2 regions of the Kitasatospora sp. NPDC003701 genome follow, and region 1 is predicted to be linked to the other one. Evidence: predicted binding sites of a transcription regulator. Region 1 holds the regulator's gene; the other holds the start of a gene.

What was found. Region 1 encodes HrcA, which represses chaperone genes, less so after heat shock. Its sites were predicted from a motif close to TTNGCACTCNGNNNNNCNGAGTGCNAA; they were not measured.
Region 2: groL (chaperonin GroEL) is a predicted target of HrcA. The motif match lies at 1,862-1,888, and genes of this name have one in related genera.

What each region holds. Positions count from the first base shown of each region.
Region 1 is NZ_JBSFNM010000005.1:130,696-134,101, forward strand. It holds gene ACWDRR_RS07005 (16S rRNA (uracil(1498)-N(3))-methyltransferase) at 1-191, opposite strand, end outside; gene dnaJ (molecular chaperone DnaJ) at 279-1,418, opposite strand; gene hrcA (heat-inducible transcriptional repressor HrcA) at 1,495-2,529, opposite strand; gene htpX (zinc metalloprotease HtpX) at 2,792-3,406, shown strand, end outside.
Region 2 is NZ_JBSFNM010000015.1:180,932-184,337, reverse strand. It holds gene thrC (threonine synthase) at 1-498, shown strand, start outside; gene ACWDRR_RS17165 (ubiquitin-like small modifier protein 1) at 554-832, shown strand; gene ACWDRR_RS17160 (cold-shock protein) at 1,435-1,638, shown strand; gene groL (chaperonin GroEL) at 2,045-3,406, shown strand, end outside.

The DNA of each region.
Region 1 (3,406 bases):
TTGCCGTGGACGGCCGTGACCGTGCCGTCCACCCCGAGGCCGAGCCCGTCGGCCAGGGTCACCGCCTCGCCCGGCTCCAGCCGCTTCACGGCGGCGGCGTGCCGCCCCTCCGGGCCGTCCAGCCGGACCACCGCGCCGGGGGCGGCGGAGGCGAGCTGCGCGGTCTCGACGACGAACACGGGCGCGGTCATGGCGGTTCCTGGGAGTCGGGGGTACGGGCGGGGGAACGACGGCGCCCGGTGACCCGCGGGGAGCGGGACCACCGGGCGCCGGTACGGTCAGCGGCCGTTGAAGGCGTCCTTCAGCCGGGAGAACAGCCCCTGCTGGCCCGGCGCGAACTGGCCGGAGGGCCGCTCCTCGCCGCGCAGCACCGCGAGCCGGCGCAGCAGGTCCTCCTGCTCGGGGTCGAGCTTGGTGGGCGTCTGCACCTCGACATGCACTATCAAGTCGCCACGGCCGCCGCCGCGCAGATGGGTGATGCCGCGGCCGTGCAGCGGGATCGACTGGCCGGACTGGGTGCCGGGCCGGATGTCGACCTCCTCCAGCCCGTCCAGGGTCTGCAGCGGCACCTGGGTGCCGAGCGAGGCGGCCGTCATCGGGATGGTGACCGTGCAGTGCAGGTCGTCGCCGCGGCGCTGGAAGGTCGGGTGGGTGGTCTCGGCGATCTCGACGTAGAGGTCGCCGGCGGGGCCGCCGCCGGGGCCGACCTCGCCCTCGCCGGCCAGCTGGATCCGGGTGCCGTTGTCGACACCGGCCGGGATCTTGACGGTCAGGGTGCGGCGGGCCCGCACGCGGCCGTCGCCGGCGCACTCCGGGCACGGGGTCGGCACGACGGTGCCGAAGCCCTGGCACTGCGGGCACGGCCGGGAGGTCATGACCTGGCCCAGGAAGGACCGGGTGACCTGGGAGACCTCGCCCTTGCCGCGACACATGTCACAGGTCTGCGCGGAGGTGCCGGGGGCCGCCCCCTCGCCGCTGCACGTGGTGCAGGTGACGGCGGTGTCGACCTGGAGTTCCTTGGTGGTGCCGAACGCGGCCTCCTCCAGGGTGATCTCCAGCCGGATCATGGCGTCCTGGCCGCGCCGGGTGCGCGAGCGCGGGCCGCGCTGACCGGAGGCCGCGCCGAAGAACGCGTCCATGATGTCGGAGAAGCCGAATCCGGCCGCGCCGGCGCCGAAGCCGCCCGCGCCTCCGCCGTTGGGCGAGAGGGGATCCCCGCCGAGGTCGTAGACCTGCCGCTTCTGCGGGTCGGAGAGGACCTCGTAGGCGGCGTTGATCTCCTTGAACCGCTCCTGCGTCTTCGGGTCCGGGTTGACGTCCGGGTGCAGTTCGCGCGCCAGGCGCCGGAACGCCTTCTTGATCTCGTCCTGCCCCGCATCCCGTCGGACGCCGAGTACCGCGTAGTAGTCCGTGGCCACCAAATGCTCCGCTTGTTCCGCCTGTAGAAGTGCTTGCGACTGGTACCGGTGTCACAGGTGTGACGCCGGTCGTTCCCTACGACTCGGCCAGGATCTGGCCCACGTACCGTGCCACCGCTCGCACCGCCCCCATTGTGCCCGGATAGTCCATCCGGGTCGGACCGATCACACCCAGTTTGGCCACGCTCTCGTCGCCCGAACCGTAACCGACGGAGACGACCGAGGTGGAATTGAGCCCTTCGTACGCGTTCTCCCGGCCGATCCGGACCGTCATCCCGGCGTCGGCGGTCTCACCCAGGAGGCGGAGCAGGATGACCTGCTCCTCCAGGGCCTCCAGCACCGGCTGGATGGTGAGCGGGAAGTCGTGGCCGAAGCGGGTCAGGTTGGCCGTGCCGGCCAGCATGATCCGCTCCTCGTTCTGCTCGGCGAGCGCCTCGAAGAGCGTCGCCAGGACGACGGTGACGGCCGGTCGGTCCGCCGCCTCGAACATCGCCGGGAGCTCGTCCAGCAGCCCCGGCACCTCGGGCAGCCGCACGCCGACGGCCCGCGCGTTGATCCTGGCCCGGAGGTCCGCGAGGACCACCTCGCCGACCGTGCCCGGGCAGTCGACCATCCGCTGCTCGACCCGGCCGGTGTTGGTGATCAGGACCAGCATCACCTTGGCCGGAGCCAGCGCGACCAGCTCGATGTGGCGCACCGTGGACCGGGAGAGCGAGGGGTACTGGACCACCGCGACCTGCCGGGTGAGCTGGGCGAGCAGCCGGACCGTGCGGGCGACCACGTCGTCCAGGTCCACCGCGCCGTCCAGGAAGTGCCGGATGGCCCGCCGCTCGGGCGCGCTCATCGGCTTGACCTCGGCCAGCCGGTCGACGAACAGGCGGTACCCCTTGTCGGTGGGGATCCGCCCGGCGCTGGTGTGCGGCTGGTGGATGAAACCGTCCTCCTCCAGCGCGGCCATGTCGTTGCGCACGGTGGCCGGGGAGACCCCGAGGTTGTGTCGTTCGACGAGGGCCTTGGAGCCGACCGGCTCCTCGGTGCCCACATAGTCCTGGACGATGGCGCGGAGCACGGCGAGCTTGCGTTCGTCGAGCTGGCGGACCTCACCGGCCATGGGGCACGCACCTCCCTCTTCGCACGTTGTCCGTGGTGACATGTGTCCGTTCTGGCATGTTCCGGGCCGCTCTGGGCGGACCGCGGCTTTGGCACTCTGAACAGACGAGTGCCAGAACCGTACCTGCCAGTGTAAGGCCCGGGTCCGACGGCAGGAACGGCCCCGCCGGGGTGATCCTGCCCGCACTCCGCGGCACGCGGGTGATGCCGAGGGCCCGGCCGGGTGGCAGCATCGATAGCGAACGGCGAACGGAGGACCAGCGATGTCGACCTCGGGTCAGCACACCCGCTTCGCACCGGACCGCGGCCTGACCGGCCGGATGGTCGGGACGGTGTTCGTGATCGGACTGCTGTACGTCGGTTTCACCGGCCTGCTGATCGCGCTGCTGCGCGGCGCCTGGCCACTGATCGTGCTGATCTCCGGCGGGCTGTTCGTGGCCCAGTTCTGGTTCAGCGACAAGATCACCGAACGGGCGATGGGCGCCCACCGGGTGACCCCGGAGCAGTACCCCCAGCTGCACGGCACCGTCGACCGGCTCTGCGCGCTCGCCGACATGCCCAAACCGCGGGTGGCGGTCGCCGACAACGACATGCCGAACGCCTTCGCGACCGGCCGCAACCCGCAGAACGCGGTGGTCTGCGTCACCACCGGGCTGCTGCGGCGGCTGGAGCCCGAGGAACTGGAGGGCGTCCTGGCGCACGAGCTGTCGCACGTCGCCCACCGGGACGTCGCGGTGATGACCATCGCCGGGTTCCTCGGGGTGCTGGCCGGGGCGATGACCCGGATCGCGATGTACGGCGGCTTCATGGGCGGCGCCCGCAACAGCAACGACTCCAACGCCGCGATCGCCGCGCTGGTCATCCCGCTGGTGTCGGTC
Region 2 (3,406 bases), on a different contig from region 1:
ATCGACAAGGGTCTGCAGGAGCTGATCAAGCTGGGCCTGGTCGAGGACCGGCCGTACCGGATCTTCGGCGCCCAGGCGGCGGGCTGCTCGCCGGTGTCGGCGGCCTTCAAGGCCGGCCAGGACGTCATCCGGCCGGTCAAGCCGGACACCATCGCCAAGTCGCTGGCGATCGGCAACCCGGCCGACGGCCCGTACGTGCTGGACATCGCCCGCCGCACCGGCGGGGCCGTCGAGGACGTCACCGACGCCGAGGTGGTGGCCGCGATCAAGCTGCTGGCCCGCACCGAGGGCATCTTCGCCGAGACCGCGGGCGGGGTGACCGTCGGCGTGCTGAAGAAGCTGGTCGAGACGGGGCAGCTGGATCCGGCCAAGGAGACCGTCGCGATCAACACCGGTGACGGCCTGAAGACGCTGGACGCCGTCTCCGACTCCGGGATGACCGCCGTCATCCGCCCGACGCTGGCCTCGTTCCGCGACGCCGGCCTCGCGACCGCCTGACCCGCCCGCAGCCCCGCCGCACCGCCGTTCCGCCGTTCTGCCCGAGGAGACCCCCATGAGCGCCACCGTCCGCATCCCGACCATCCTGCGCACCTACACCGGCGGCACCGCCGAGGTGACCGCCGAGGGCGCCACCCTGGGCGACGTCATCGCCGACCTGGAGAAGAACCACGCCGGGATCGCCGCCCGGATCCTGGACGACGCCGGCAAGCTGCGCCGGTTCGTGAACGTCTACGTCAACGACGACGACGTGCGCTTCGCGGAGGGTCTGGCCACCGAGATCAAGGACGGCGCGAGCGTCTCGATCATTCCGGCGGTGGCCGGCGGCTGCTGATCCGCCCCTTTCCGACCAGGCCGTTTATCGGCCGGGCCGTTTCCGACCGGGCCGTTCGTGCGTACGGAATTCCGATCTCCGTACGCGCGGGCGGCCCGTCGCATTCCGGCGGGAATATTTCGCGGTCCGGGGGAGTAGAGTGTCGCTCGTCCGGGAAGAGGGCCTCCCCTCCCCCCTCGCCCCGGTACTCGAATCCGTCCGCGCCCGTACCGCCGGTGTCTGTCCGGCCGCTGAGACCGGCGCCGGGGCCGTGACCGTGAAACATGTCAGGCCGATGTCAGAATTCTCGAAGGCATTTGGGTAATTCGTCCGCTATGTCCGGCGTGAAATGCCGATTTCCTCCCGCTTTGGCCTGGGCTGTCCCTTGACGGGCCGGGTGAATTCCCGGCGGTTGACCCTGTTGCAGAGGGCGTCGATCCGGATACATTCAGCCGCGGTCGACGCAATCACCCGCTCACCGGATGCCTTCCGGTGGTCTCCGCGGACGATTGTGGCGTGCACGGCTGCGCCCAGGGGGGGTTCCCCGGGCCGGCCTCAAACCAGACCCGGGCCCGCGACCTGCGGGCGCGTGAAGGGCCAGCACAGCACTAGGGGAGTTCGGAATGGCTCAGGGCACCGTCAAGTGGTTCAACGCGGAGAAGGGCTACGGCTTCATCGCGGTCGACGGTGGTGCGGACGTCTTCGTCCACTACAGCGCGATCCAGATGGACGGCTACCGCACCCTTGAGGAGGGCCAGCGGGTCGAGTTCGAGATCTCTCAGGGGCAGAAGGGCCCGCAGGCGGACATGGTCCGCGCCGCGGTCTGACCTTTCCGACCCCAGGAGTTCGGCTCGGCCCAATCGGCTGGTGCACCTCTTGCTTCACGACGGGCCCGTACGACACATGTCGTACGGGCCCGTCGGCATGTCCGGCGCACGGGCCGGCGCACGGGCCGGCGCGGCGGTCGGCGAGAGGCCGCCGGCGGCCCGGCGGGGGCCCGGCGAGGGCGGTCCGCGGGGGCGTGCGCGGCTCGCGGGTTGGGCGATTGGGCTTGCACTCGCCTACCCGGAGTGCTAATCATTGGCGTTAGCACTCACAGTGTGAGAGTGACAGCGGACCGGGTCGGTGAGGCCCCCGGGAGCGGTAGGGGAAAGGACCCCCGCACACCAGGGCCGTCCGTCGCGGGCACCCCTTGGTCCGAGCAGTCGACCGTGTCCCGGAGGACCACTTCTGATGGCCAAGATCATCGCCTTTGATGAGGAAGCTCGCCGCGGCCTTGAGCGTGGCATGAACCAGCTCGCCGACGCGGTGAAGGTCACGCTCGGCCCCAAGGGCCGCAACGTCGTGCTGGAGAAGAAGTGGGGCGCTCCCACGATCACCAACGACGGTGTCTCCATCGCCAAGGAGATCGAGCTCGAGGACCCCTACGAGAAGATCGGCGCGGAGCTCGTCAAGGAGGTCGCCAAGAAGACCGACGACGTCGCGGGTGACGGCACCACCACCGCCACCGTGCTGGCCCAGGCGCTCGTTCGCGAGGGTCTGCGCAACGTCGCCGCCGGCGCCAACCCGATGGCCCTGAAGCGCGGTATCGAGAAGGCCGTCGCGGCCGTCTCCGACCAGCTGCTGGCCCAGGCCAAGGACGTGGAGACCAAGGAGCAGATCGCCTCCACCGCCTCCATCTCGGCCGCCGACACCCAGATCGGCGAGCTCATCGCCGAGGCCATGGACAAGGTCGGCAAGGAAGGCGTCATCACCGTCGAGGAGAGCAACACCTTCGGCCTGGAGCTCGAGCTCACCGAGGGCATGCGCTTCGACAAGGGCTACATCTCCGCCTACTTCGCCACCGACCTGGAGCGGATGGAGGCGACGTTCGAGGACCCGTACATCCTCATCGCCAACTCCAAGATCGGCTCGGTCAAGGACCTGCTCCCGCTGCTGGAGAAGGTCATGCAGAGCGGCAAGCCGCTCGTCATCATCGCCGAGGACGTCGAGGGCGAGGCCCTGTCGACCCTGGTCGTGAACAAGATCCGCGGCACCTTCAAGTCCGTCGCCGTCAAGGCCCCGGGCTTCGGCGACCGCCGCAAGGCCATGCTCGGCGACATCGCCATCCTCACCGGTGGCACCGTGATCTCCGAGGAGGTCGGCCTCAAGCTGGAGAACGCCGGCATCGACCTGCTGGGCACCGCCCGCAAGGTGGTCATCACCAAGGACGAGACCACCATCGTCGACGGTGGCGGCGACAGCGACCAGGTCGCCGGCCGCGTGAACCAGATCCGTGCCGAGATCGAGAACAGCGACTCGGACTACGACCGCGAGAAGCTCCAGGAGCGCCTCGCCAAGCTGGCCGGCGGCGTGGCCGTCATCAAGGCCGGCGCGGCCACCGAGGTGGAGCTCAAGGAGCGCAAGCACCGCATCGAGGACGCCGTCCGCAACGCGAAGGCCGCCGTCGAGGAGGGCATCGTCGCCGGTGGTGGCGTCGCGCTGCTGCAGGCCGGTGTCGCGTTCGACAAGCTGGAGCTGGAGGGCGACGAGGCCACCGGTGCCAACATCGTCCGCGTGGCGCTGGAGGCCCCGATCAAGCAGATCGCGACCAAC